Regions from separate parts of the Bacillus sp. FG16 genome, predicted to be linked through region 3. Evidence: riboswitches for the same ligand, from Rfam matches in the RefSeq annotation. Region 3 holds a riboswitch; each other region holds the start of a gene.
The links. Region 3 has a riboswitch for lysine ahead of ACODS7_RS06450 (aspartate kinase). Riboswitches for the same ligand answer to the same signal wherever they lie in the genome.
Positions count from the first base shown of each region.

Region 1: it holds a riboswitch for lysine, as region 3 does, so the genes downstream of both, lysA (diaminopimelate decarboxylase) here and ACODS7_RS06450 (aspartate kinase) in region 3, are expected to answer to the same signal.
Region 2: it holds a riboswitch for lysine, as region 3 does, so the genes downstream of both, ACODS7_RS11920 (amino acid permease) here and ACODS7_RS06450 (aspartate kinase) in region 3, are expected to answer to the same signal.
Region 4: it holds a riboswitch for lysine, as region 3 does, so the genes downstream of both, ACODS7_RS21880 (amino acid permease) here and ACODS7_RS06450 (aspartate kinase) in region 3, are expected to answer to the same signal.

Region 1 is NZ_JBMDKC010000028.1:33,176-36,392, forward strand. It holds gene ACODS7_RS12685 (phosphoadenylyl-sulfate reductase) at 1-1, opposite strand, end outside; gene ACODS7_RS12690 (YezD family protein) at 89-232, opposite strand; SAM riboswitch class I at 305-413, opposite strand; gene lysA (diaminopimelate decarboxylase) at 529-1,845, opposite strand; lysine riboswitch at 2,026-2,207, opposite strand; gene ACODS7_RS12700 (DUF3888 domain-containing protein) at 2,297-2,692, opposite strand; gene ACODS7_RS12705 (LTA synthase family protein) at 2,945-3,217, shown strand, end outside.
Region 2 is NZ_JBMDKC010000026.1:6,518-9,734, reverse strand. It holds gene ACODS7_RS11930 (sulfite exporter TauE/SafE family protein) at 1-876, shown strand, start outside; gene ACODS7_RS11925 (GNAT family N-acetyltransferase) at 913-1,362, opposite strand; lysine riboswitch at 1,683-1,876, shown strand; gene ACODS7_RS11920 (amino acid permease) at 1,989-3,217, shown strand, end outside.
Region 3 is NZ_JBMDKC010000011.1:41,601-44,817, reverse strand. It holds gene ACODS7_RS06455 (VOC family protein) at 1-3, opposite strand, end outside; gene ACODS7_RS06450 (aspartate kinase) at 232-1,461, opposite strand; lysine riboswitch at 1,664-1,850, opposite strand; partial or broken gene ACODS7_RS06445 (DoxX-like family protein) at 2,042-2,949, shown strand; gene ACODS7_RS06440 (DUF4166 domain-containing protein) at 2,954-3,217, shown strand, end outside.
Region 4 is NZ_JBMDKC010000069.1:1,960-5,176, reverse strand. It holds gene gapN (NADP-dependent glyceraldehyde-3-phosphate dehydrogenase) at 1-731, shown strand, start outside; lysine riboswitch at 910-1,091, shown strand; gene ACODS7_RS21880 (amino acid permease) at 1,238-2,662, shown strand; gene ACODS7_RS21875 (ABC transporter permease) at 2,723-3,217, shown strand, end outside.

The DNA of each region.
Region 1 (3,217 bases), on a different contig from region 3:
TGTTTTTTCCCCCTGTAAAAGCAAAAAGACGATTTTAACCTAATGAAAATAGGTTAAAATCGCCTCTAGTTTTTCTAGTCAGCGCTTTTCACTTTAAACGTACTTTTTCACTTTTCTCTAACTGAATTACTTTTCCATCTTGCACAACAATTGTAATTGAGCCATATTTCATATCAGCAAGCATCGCTTCAATCTTCTCGGATACTTCATCAAAATGTTCCCGTACACTCACGCGAACAGCCCCCCTTTTTATTCATAAAAAAAATCTTTCCCATTTCGAAAAGACTGTTCGGTAATATATTTTACCTTATCTTTCAAAATGGATTCCATTTTGCTGGATTTAGCACCTTGCTTTCTATAAGCAGGTTGCCGAGCTTCTTCGGGCCAGTTCCCTCCGCTTCTCTTGATAAGCTTTGTATTTGTATTTTATCACAATTCTGATTTTTTTCAATCCTAGTTTTCCGATATATTTTAATTATTTTATTTTACAAAAAAGGAATTGCCCATCCGAACAACTCCTTTTTCTATTTAAACAAGCTCTTTAATACGTATGCGATCGTTCCCAATAATATTTTCATATGTTTCGCGTTCCACAACTACTTGCGATGTTCCGCCTTTTGCAAAGACAACGGCTGGTCTTCGAATCCGATTGTAATTATTCGCCATCGAGTACCCGTAGGCTCCTGTACAGGAAACTGCTAGTAAATCAGCAGCAGCGACTTTCGGTAAATGAATATCCCAAATCAACATATCTCCGCTCTCACAACATTTCCCCGCAATCGAAACGAGTTCCTCATTCTCATCATTCCCTCGATTCGCTAACATTGCTTCATAACGCGCACTATATAAAGCAGGTCTTAAATTATCTGTCATTCCACCATCGACTGATACATATTTCCGAATACCAGGAATATCTTTCACAGATCCAACTGTATAAATTGTTGTCCCAGCATCACCTACAATGCTACGGCCTGGTTCAATCCATATTTCTGGCAATGGATATTCACATACAGTAAATTGTTCTCTCACTGCACTTGTTACAGCTCGCACATATGTCTCAAGAGTTAACGGTGTATCCGACTCTGTGTAGCGTATTCCAAATCCCCCGCCTACATTTAACACTTTTACTACATAGTTTGTTTGCTCTCTCACTTCTTCTAAAAATTGGCGAAGAACTTCAATCGCTCGAACAAAGCCAGCTGTTTCAAATATTTGCGATCCGATATGTGAATGAATCCCTAGCACATTATAATTGGATTTTTGTAAAGCAAATCCAATTGCCTGCATCGCTTGACCGTTTGAAACGCCAAATCCAAATTTCGAATCATCTTGGCCTGTTGTAATATATTCATGTGTGTGCGCCTCTACTCCAGGCGTTACACGAATTAATATGTTCACAAACTTTCCATGTTGCATCGCTAAATCGTGTAAAACTTCTAATTCAAAGAAATTATCTACGACAAAACAACCGATATTCGCCTGAAGAGCCATCACTATCTCTTCTTCTGTTTTATTATTTCCATGAAAATGAATACGTGATGCTGGAAATCCTGCTTGGAGCGCAGTATATAATTCTCCTCCAGAAACAACGTCTAATGACATATTCTCTTCACGAGCTACTCGGCACATCTCCATGCACAAGAACGCCTTGCTTGCATATGCTACTTGATAAGAGAAACCACTTTCTTTAAAAGCACGATGAAATGCTCGGCATTTTCCTCGAATAGACTCTTCATCGTATACATAAAGTGGTGTTCCGTATTGCTTTGCTAGCTGCGTCGTATCGCACCCTCCAATTTCTAAGTGTCCTTGCCCATTAATTCGGCTTGTGCCGTGTAAATACATTTAAATTCCTCCCTTATTTCCTCTAAAACTCATAACCCCAATCTTCTATTCATTGCAGCACGCTTTTAGATAGACAAAAAACGCGCGGAACAATGTTCACACGCGTTTCTTATTAGGAAAAATATATATTGAAAAAATAAACGAGTTGTTATCTCCTCAAAATAAGAAACCGCATCAACATCTCCAAATAGCTCTCCATAAAATAAATCTTATGACAGTACTACATTTATTCAATGTAGTCCCAATATATGAATAAGATGGTTATTCTTATATTTCGGCAATAGTCCCTTTCAGCCTATGATCACAGATTCCATGAAATCTCCCATAGCTTACTCTTTCCTATCGCGGCCTCTACCTTTGAGAGTAGATGAGGTAAGTCTATTTAATTTTCAAACATCTAATTGTTGCTATTAACAATACCAAAGGACCATTTTATTTGTCAAACAATTTTTTATATTGTTTTTTTACAGTTTAATTTTGTATCATTTGGTAAGCGCTTTACTGAAATCTTTTTCACTTCCCATTCGCCTTCTTCGTTATTAAATGTAATCGTTACCTTCTCAAATGGGGGAGCAATTTTCCCAGCAACACGTTCATACTTTGTCACTTCAATACTTGCTTGAAATAAATATGTACCGCTATACACTTTTTTTAAACTAATAATTTTAGGACATTGATACGGTTTCAAACTTCCATATTGTTTTTCAATTGCTTTATTTATTTTTGGAAATAAAACAGAATAAAGTGCATCTTCCATAAGAGGTGCATCATATTGAGCTATTGACACACTCGGTAAAGTAAAAAGTATAACACTACTGCATGCTATAAAATATAATAATTTTCGCATTATAACCTCCGTATTATCACGCGCTTCTTTCTGCGTACGATAATTATCATACATAGAAATTCTGTTTTATTGTCTCCCACCACTCTTTTTCTACTCGATTATTATAAAAAAGCCCACAACTCTCTTTTATTTTCGTATAATGATACTCATAGTATAATAATCATAATAACAAAGGACTGTTCGTATATATAAAATGAGTCGTTAAGCAAACTGACTCACGAACTGTCATGCTTTTTAGGAGAGGAGTATATTATGCTACAACATCTGTTTCCAAAACTGCGATTTGCACTCGTTGCAGTCGTTTTACTATGGATTAAAACATATATTGTGTACAAGCTAGCATTTGATATTAAAATTGATAATTTCTTTGAAGAATTCATGCTTTTTATTAATCCACTAGCTGCGTTACTTTTATTTTTCGGCTTAGCTTTACTTGCATCTAAGCACCGAAACCGAATTATAATTGGAATCAGTTTTATACTGTCATTTATTTTATTTGGAAACGCAATGTTTTATGGGTTCTAT
Region 2 (3,217 bases), on a different contig from region 3:
ATTGGATTTTTCGCTCAATTGATCGATGGAGCACTTGGAATGGCTTATGGGGTAACGTCTACTTCACTATTATTAATGTTTGGTATTGCACCGGCTGTAGCTTCCGCATCGGTTCATTTAGCTGAAGTCGTTACAACTGCAGCTTCTGGCGCATCTCATATCAAATTTGGAAACGTTGATAAATATACAGTTTCCAGGCTTACATTACCTGGGGCAATCGGCGCATTTGTTGGGGCATGTTTTTTAAGTAATTTGCCTGGAGATGTGATCAAACCGTACATTTCCATATTTTTATTCACTTTAGGGGTTTACATTTTATTACGATTCATCATTCAAAAACAAATTGTCACTTCAAATAAGCGTATGTCTGCAAAACAACTTGTGCCGCTTGGTTTATTCGCTGGATTCGTTGATTCAACTGGTGGCGGTGGTTGGGGGCCGATTACGACACCCGTTCTTCTAGCAAGAGGAAATGAAGCTAGAAAAGTTATTGGATCTGTAGATACGAGTGAATTTCCTGTTTCACTCGCTGCAACAATTGGCTTCTTCATCTCACTTGGCTGGGAACAAGTAAGCTGGGTTTGGGTATTTGCGTTAATGCTCGGCGGTATTGTCGCAGCTCCAATTGCTGCATGGTTAGTTCGTATCGTTCCGCCCCATTTACTTGGTGTATTAGTTGGCGGTCTTATTATCTTTACAAATATACGTACACTGCTTACTACATTTAAAGTGGATCCAACTATTATTTCACTTTCTTACGTTGCAGTTGGTCTTGTCGTTATTATTTCTATTTTCATTGCTGTTCGCAATCATTCCAATCGTCCTAACGCATCAACGGCTGAGTATCCAAATGATCAGAAGCAAATGCTACCATAACTATAAAAAATACCGCCCAATTTAGAGCGGTATTTTTTATTTTTCTATTTTCCAATTAATCATCGTTTCTGTAGCATTTACTCTCTTCATATGTAACTTTTCTAAAACACGCATCGAACTATAGTTATCCAGGAGTGTCTCTGCAATTATTGTTTCTACCTCTCCTGTTTTGAAAGCCCAATCGATTAGTTCTCTTACAGCTTCTGTTGCATAGCCCTGATTCCAATATTTCTCAATAAATCCATAGCCAATTTCTACTGTTTGCTTCTCGTTTGGTTTCCCTTTAAACCCAATATCACCTAAAACGCTATCATCTTCTTTCCGAAGAACATACCACGCCCCCCATGGTAATAAAGTTGCATCTTGTTTTACATTCTTTACATGCCCTACAATATGCGGACCGCTATTGTATCCTTGCTCGTTAGCGACTTGAATACTCTCTTCTGTACACGGCACTATATAGAGCCTTTCTGTTTCTAATTTCATTTTGATTTCCCCTTTTTGCTTAAACGTTACTCTAATTATAACAAATAATATGACTTTATCATGAATGTCGAATTATATTTTTCTGAATTTTCTTTTAATTTAGAGGGTTTTTCAATATTTTTTGCGAAACATTTGTATAACAATTTTTTCTTTGCTTATTGCTACATAATAGTAGGTTCGGGTGGAGTTTTGCAAGCGTTTCCTATACAATAACCGATATTTTTTGACTTTTCCTAACAAAATATCTTGCAATATATTCAGAAAGTCATTACAATTGCCATATATTAAAAATCTTAGCAATATATAAATCCTCATCAATCCGATGAGGTAGAGGTTGCGACTTTTAATAGTAAAACGGACGAGACACAGAGAATGTCAGCTGACTCCGTTTGAAAGGAAAAGTTGCCGAAGTTTATATTTCTTCTCTGGAAATATGAGCTGGGGCTGTCTCCGAAAGGAACAGAACTGTCACGTTTACAAAATTACCGTGTAAACGTGGGGTGCTATCTTAACGGAAGGGTATGATGGGGTGGTTATTTGTGAAACGTTCCGCCAAATTCCTTTGGCGGTTTTTTGTATTTTTCTCCCCCGCTCCTTCCTAACCTACAAGAAAAGGAGTGTTGAACATGAATAGCGCAACAAATCAATCTACCTCTAAAACGCAAACTACACAAGGACAAGGTGAATTAAAACGCGGATTAAAATCTCGTCACCTTACGATGATTTCTCTCGGTGGTACAATTGGTACCGGACTATTTCTTGCCAGCGGTGGTGTCATCCATACAGCTGGACCTGGTGGCGCATTAATTGCATACGCCGCAATTGGAATTATGGTTTATTTTTTAATGACAAGCTTAGCTGAACTTGCAGCTTACATGCCTGTTACTGGATCTTTTAGCACGTATGCAACAAAATTTGTTGATCCATCACTTGGCTTTGCACTTGGATGGAACTATTGGTATAACTGGGCAATTACGATTGCTGCTGAACTTGCAGCCGTAACATTAATTATGAAATTTTGGTTCCCAGATACCCCTTCTCTTATTTGGAGCGGATTATGTTTAGCTATTATTTTCCTTTTAAACTACTTATCTGTTAAAGGGTTTGGTGAATCTGAATATTGGTTCGCACTTATTAAAGTAGTTACGATTATTATCTTTTTAATTGTTGGTTTCATGATGATTTTTGGAATTATGGGCGGTGAAACGGTTGGATTTAAAAACTTCACTGTTGCAGATGCACCATTTAACGGCGGTATCATGGCAATTATCGGTGTGTTTATGGCAGCTGGTTTCTCATTCCAAGGTACTGAACTATTAGGAGTAGCTGCTGGTGAAACATCTGATCCAGAACGTAATATCCCAAAAGCAATTCGTTCAATCTTTTGGCGTATTCTTTTATTCTATATCCTTGCGATTCTCGTTATCGGTTTATTAATTCCTTATACAACTGAAAGCCTTGCTGCAAGTGATGTTACAGTAAGTCCGTTTACACTTATTTTTGAAAAAGCGGGCGTTGCCTTTGCTGCTTCTGTTATGAACGCTGTTATTTTAACTGCTGTACTATCTGCTGGTAACTCTGGTATGTATGCATCAACTCGTATGCTTTGGGATTTAGCTCGACAAGGAAAAGCACCAAAATTTTTAGGTAAACTAGATAGCCGCGGTGTACCTGTTAACGCATTAATCGTAACATCAATTGTCGGTAGTATCGCTTTCATTGCTTCTTTATTCGGTGATGGTGTTGTATACATTTGGTTGTTAAACGCATCTGGAATGTCTGGATTTATCGCTTGGGTCGGCATTGCAATTAGTCATTACCGTTTCCGTAAAGCATATATCGCACAAGGAAAAGA
Region 3 (3,217 bases):
CATATTCTTATCTCCTTATGTATAAAAGTTTATTATTTAATCATCCTCATAATTATACTACTAAGTAGTTACAAATTCCTTTCAGTCAAAAACACCTTGTCGTAGTATAGGAAAAGGTGACAAGGTGTTTTTTTATATGTCATATAGCATCTTGTTAACGAACAGCTTTTATTTAATAGGAAGGAAGTAGATTAATATGATTTTTTTATAAGTGTTACTGAGCATATCAAATTAGCTCATTTGCACTAAAGGCTCAATTTTCGCCATAAATGATTGATGCAGCGCCTCAACCCCTGTTACTAAATGAAGGCGGTCAATAACGACAGACACTTTAATTTCTGATGTACTTACCATTTTAATATGAATATCTTCTTCTTTTAAAGTAGTAAACATATTTGCAGCGACACCAGGGTTAGATACCATGCCAGATCCTACAATTGATACTTTTGCTAAGTGATTTTCATGTTCTACAGATTCGTAGTGAAGAGTTTCTTGATTTTGTTCCAAAACTTTTAAAGTTTCTCTTAAATCATTCGAGTGAATGGAGAAGGAGAGATGTACAGTTCCTTCATTTGTAATACTTTGAATGATGATATCTACATTAATGTGTGCTGCTGCTAATGTAGAGAAAACTGTTGAAAGCGATCCTTGTTCTAGTCCTTTAATTGTGACACGTGTAATGTTATCCTCAAATGCAATACCTTTAACGATTGATTGTTGTTCCATGTTACATTCTCCTTTTACAATTGTTCCGTTTTCTTGTTCCATACTTGAGCGAACTTCTAAAACTACGTTATGATTTTTAGCAAACTCAACAGCTCGCGGGTGTAATACGCCAGCACCAAGATTTGCAAGCTCTAACATTTCGTCATAAGAAATTTCGTCTAATTTGTAAGCATCTTTTACAACTCGTGGGTCCGTTGTATATACGCCTGTCACATCCGTATAAATATCACATTTTTTTGCTTTAAGTGCAGCGGCTAGTGCGACAGCAGTCGTATCAGAACCACCACGGCCAAGCGTTGTAATTTCATTTTCTACACTTATACCTTGGAAACCAGCTACGATAACAATCGTGCCTTCAGCAAGATAAGATTGAATACGATCTGTATGAATGTCAGTAATCCGTGCACTACTATGTACAGATTCTGTCGTAATACCAGCTTGCCACCCTGTTAATGAAATTGCATGATAGCCTTTTGCTTGCAGTGCCATTGTTAATAATGAAATAGTTACTTGTTCTCCTGTAGATAGAAGCATATCCATTTCACGTTTACTTGGATCTTCTGTAATAACGTTAGCGAGTGCGACAAGTTCATCCGTGCTTTTTCCCATTGCTGAAACGACAGAGACAACGCTATGACCTCGTTCATATTCTTCAATGATTAAATTTGCTACATGTTGAATGCGTTCGACGCTTCCGACAGAAGTGCCACCAAATTTTTGAACAATTGTTTCCATTACAAATTCCTTCTTTCGTCTATTTTTAAGAATAGATTAGGAAATATATAGATCCCAATACTCCTGTAGTTACCAGAAAGACAAACAAAAAACACCATCTCAAATAAGTGAGGATGGTGCTGTTACAGGAAAAGGGAAACAGAAAACGGAGCTAATAAAAAAACCGCCAAAAAAGGAATATCATAAAAAATGATATCTCTTTTTTGTAGATAGCTCTTCATACATACACGTCTGTACATATGACAGTTCTGTTTCTATTCGAAAACAGCCCCAATTGATAAATGCAGAGAAACTTATCAATTTCGGCAATACTTCCTTTCATCTAAGTTCATAGACATCTCTGTGTCTCCATTAGAATACTCATAAGTATCGCAACCTCTATCTCACGTTTTAGGCGAGAGTGTTTGATTTATGAAGTTGTTGGTAACATTTGTTTTATAATAATTTAAATTTTTCGGGGAATCAAGTGTTTTATATATATTTTTAAAATTCTTTCTTTTTACAGGGAAGTTTGTGAAAAATGTAGCAAAATAAATTCATTGCATGTACATTAAACTTATAGTGCATAGGAGGTGGGAGAATGAAAAGGAAACAGCCTATTTATGTTGCGACAAAAATGAAAACGAAGATGGAAAAATTATGGGGATATACGCAAGAACCAGATATACATACAGAGTGGGATGCTCGCTTTACTGAAATTTCGTATTTAGAGAAAAAAGAAGGAGAACCACAGAAGTTTTTGTATAAAACAAAGATTGGATTTGGGCTTGAAATAGCTGGAGAAGGGGAATCAATAGGTGAAATAAGAAAAGAAACTGGTGAAAGAATTTCCTCTTTAAAATTTTGGACGGATAATACATTATCTCTTATTCAAATAGGACGTGGTTATTGGAAGTATACGCCGAATAAAGAATACATCCATTTTGAGACACAATATGATTATGATACAAGATTTGGTCGTATAGGAAATGTAATAGATTCCTATATTTTTCGTCCGTTATTAGGTTGGGCGACGGCTTGGAGTTTTGATGCCTTAAAATTATGGTTAGAAAAGGGGCTTCATCCTAGGTTACTAATTAGAAGAACAATGACGTATTGGCTCGTATGTTTTTTATTTGCTTTTGTATGGATATATCAAGGGATAGTGCCAAAACTACTGTTTACTCATTCAGAAGAAGTAAAGATGCTTTCTGTATTAATCGGTTCAAATGAAAATAGTGTATATATACTTAAAATAATTGGGTGTTAGAAATAATTTTCGGTGTCGTATGGCTGTTGCCACTAACAAAACGAAAATTATTTATCCTGCATATTATTGTGTTATTGGTTCTAACGATAGCGGCAGGATTTACGAATATTGCAAGCTTTACAGGTCCGTTTAATCCGATTACATTAAATATTCTTCTAATGGGGTTATCAATTGTCGGTTATATAAATAGTTTCGATTTACCAAGCGCGAAAAATTGCAAGAGGACGAGAAAGGGATAAGTGTATGGCTAATATGTATGAACGATTATTAGGGGATATCTATAAAAATCTTCATCCTGAATTGCAGAAGCGTTATGCGATTACAGAAGAAAATAGTTTTACAGGGGAAGGAAAGATGGATGAAATTTACGGTGGTTCTTTTTTCGTAAAATTCATATTAAAAATTGCATCGAGGTTTCGAATGTTTTTCTCAGAACGAGGAGAGGAAATTCCATTTACGATACAAAATACAGCTGAGCGAGATGAATATGGACAAGAATTAGTAAGG
Region 4 (3,217 bases), on a different contig from region 3:
ACACAGGTAAACATTTAGCGAAAAAAGCTTCAATGATTCCACTTGTATTAGAACTTGGTGGTAAAGATCCTGGTATCGTTCGTGAAGATGCTGACTTACAAGATGCTGCAAACCATATCGTAAGCGGTGCATTCTCTTACTCTGGTCAACGTTGTACAGCTATTAAACGTGTACTTGTACACGAAAACGTAGCAGACGAGCTTGTTAGCTTATTAAAAGCGCAAGTAGCTGAACTATCAGTTGGATCTCCAGAACAAGACAGCACAATCGTTCCATTAATCGACGACAAGTCTGCTGACTTCGTTCAAGGCTTAGTTGACGATGCTGTTGAAAAAGGTGCAACAATCGTTATCGGTAACAAACGTGAGCGTAACTTAATTTACCCAACATTAATCGACCACGTAACAGAAGAAATGAAAGTTGCTTGGGAAGAGCCATTTGGCCCAATCCTTCCAATCATTCGTGTTTCTTCAGATGAGCAAGCAATTGAAATTGCTAACAAATCAGAGTTCGGCTTACAAGCAAGTGTCTTCACAAAAGACATTAACAAAGCATTTGCAATTGCTAACAAAATCGAAACTGGTTCTGTTCAAATTAACGGACGCACAGAGCGCGGCCCTGATCACTTCCCATTCATCGGTGTAAAAGGTTCAGGTATGGGCGCACAAGGTATTCGTAAGAGCCTTGAGTCTATGACACGTGAAAAAGTGACTGTATTAAACTTAGTTTAATCTTATATGTAGAAGCTGATCTAGTTTTAGATCGGCTTCTTTTTATGCTAAAATCTTATTCGTTTTTAATCACAAATTCTTCTCTATAATCTGATTATTACTATATCCATTGACGTATAAAAATACATTTGTTACTCTTAAAGACGTTAATTTAATATTTAAATCCTCATTCGTATCTCGGTGAGGTAGAGGTTGCAGTCATTAAGAGTATCATTTCAGGAGATGTAGTGGCATTGATGAAGGAATGAGAAAGGAATGGTTGCCGAAGTAAGTCGTGTCCACCATGCACGCTTGCTGGGTCTGCATTTAATAAGTGCAGAACTGTCACAAACGTTTCGTTTGTGGAGAGCTATCGAGAGGTATGTCGTGGGTTTCTTATAAGATAGAAAGCATGTAGCGGCAGATTACGTGCTTTTTTTGTTTTGTTTGGGACTTCTCTTCTCTACTAAGAAGACATACATATCTCCTCGCTTGACTTGGTTATACTAACTTTGGAGGTATTTTCTATGCAACAAAAAAAATGGGGCTTTTGGGTACTAACAGCTTTCGTTGTCGGTAACATGGTTGGTGCTGGTATTTTCATGGTGCCAAGTACGTTGGCACAAACAGCAAGCCCACTCGGTGTCACTTTAGCTTGGTTAACAACAGGGTTTGGTGTTTTAATGCTAGCTCTTGTTTTCGGTAATTTAGCAATTCGTCGTCCTGATTTAACGACAGGACCACAAAGTCATGCATATGCTTTATTCTCAACACCAAAAAAGAAAAAAATGGCTGGATTCAGTATGGTATGGGGATATTGGGTTGCAAACTGGGCAAGTAACGTTGCCATCATTACATCATTTGCGGGATATTTATCACTCTTCTTCCCAATTATGAAAGATACGCGACTACTATTTTCAATCGGTTCTTTTAACATAGAAGTCGGAAAACTAATTACATTTACGATTTGTTCCATCTTACTTTGGGGAACTCATATTATATTAACAAATGGTGTAAGCGGAGCTGGAAAACTAAACTTCTTAGCAACAACAACGAAAGTAACTGGATTCCTTTTATTCATCGTCGTTACGTTATTTGCATTCGAAGCTTCTAAGTTTGGACAATGGTACACGCCGATGATTGATAAATCAGGTGTATCACATGGTCTTCTTTCACAAGTAAATTTAGCTGCTCTTACAACGCTTTGGGCGTTTATCGGAATTGAATCAGCCGTTCTTTTATCAAACCGTGCTGTTTCTCCAAAAACGGTAAAACGTGCAACAGTTGCGGGATTACTTATTACAGTTGCGATTTACTTAGGAATTACAATTTTAACAATGGGTGTACTTCACGTTGATAAATTACAAGCTTCTGAACGTCCATTAGCAGATGCATTAAACGCTGCAATGGGTCATGGCGGCGGGAAACTGATGGCATTACTTGCTCTTACTTCCCTGTTCGGTTCTATCTTAGGCTGGATTTTATTAAGCTCAGAAGTACCATATCAAGCAGCAAAAGAAGGTTTCTTCCCTTCCTTCTTCACAAAAACAAATAAAAAAGGAAGTCCAATTTACTCATTACGATTAACAAACATTATGTCGCAAGTGTTCCTATTCTCAACATTATCAGGAACCATTGCGGAAGCTTATACATTCGTTATTACCGTATCAACACTGGCCTACCTCATTCCATATCTCGTTTCACCAATCTTCCAGTTAAAACTAGTCGCAACTGGTGAAACATATAAAAATGAAATGCGGGCAAGAATTACAGATGGCATAGTCGCAGTGATCGCACTTTGCTACGCACTATGGGTTATTAAAACGGGGGCATCCGATATAAAAACGTTCCTTCTCGGAATTGGTTTATTCGTAATCGGATTTGCCTTCTATCCATTAATGAATCGTGATCAGAAAAAAAATAACGAAAAGAAAAACGAGCAAGTTGCATAACGCAATTTGCTCGTTTTTTCTTTTGTAAAACATATATAATAGAACAAAGAGGTGAAAAACATGTCAATCGAATCGCTATGGAGCAGTCGCTTCCAACAACATATTCAAAATATCATTACATACTTTGCACGTATGATTAACGGTTTACTATATAGCTTTATCTTTATTTCATGCATTGGTGCATATTATTATGCTCAGTTTCTAAAAGCATCTCCTTCTAAAGGAATATCTTTAATAATTATAACGATTGTACTTACGTTCATTATAACTAGATGCCCTATCCGTACATTTATTCAAAAACCTGATGCTGTCTATTTGCTTGCATTAGAAGAGAAATTAAAATCCTATTTCAAAAAATCTCTTCTATATAATTATATCATTCAGCTTTTCCCATTATTATTTACGTTCCTTATTCTCGTACCACTTGCACTGCAATCATTGCAATTAACTGTACCTTTTTTATGTACAATCTTTATCGTGTTAATGATTACGAAAGCTTGGAACATGTACATACATTGGATGTGGCGTGATAGTCACGACAAAAACATATGGCTG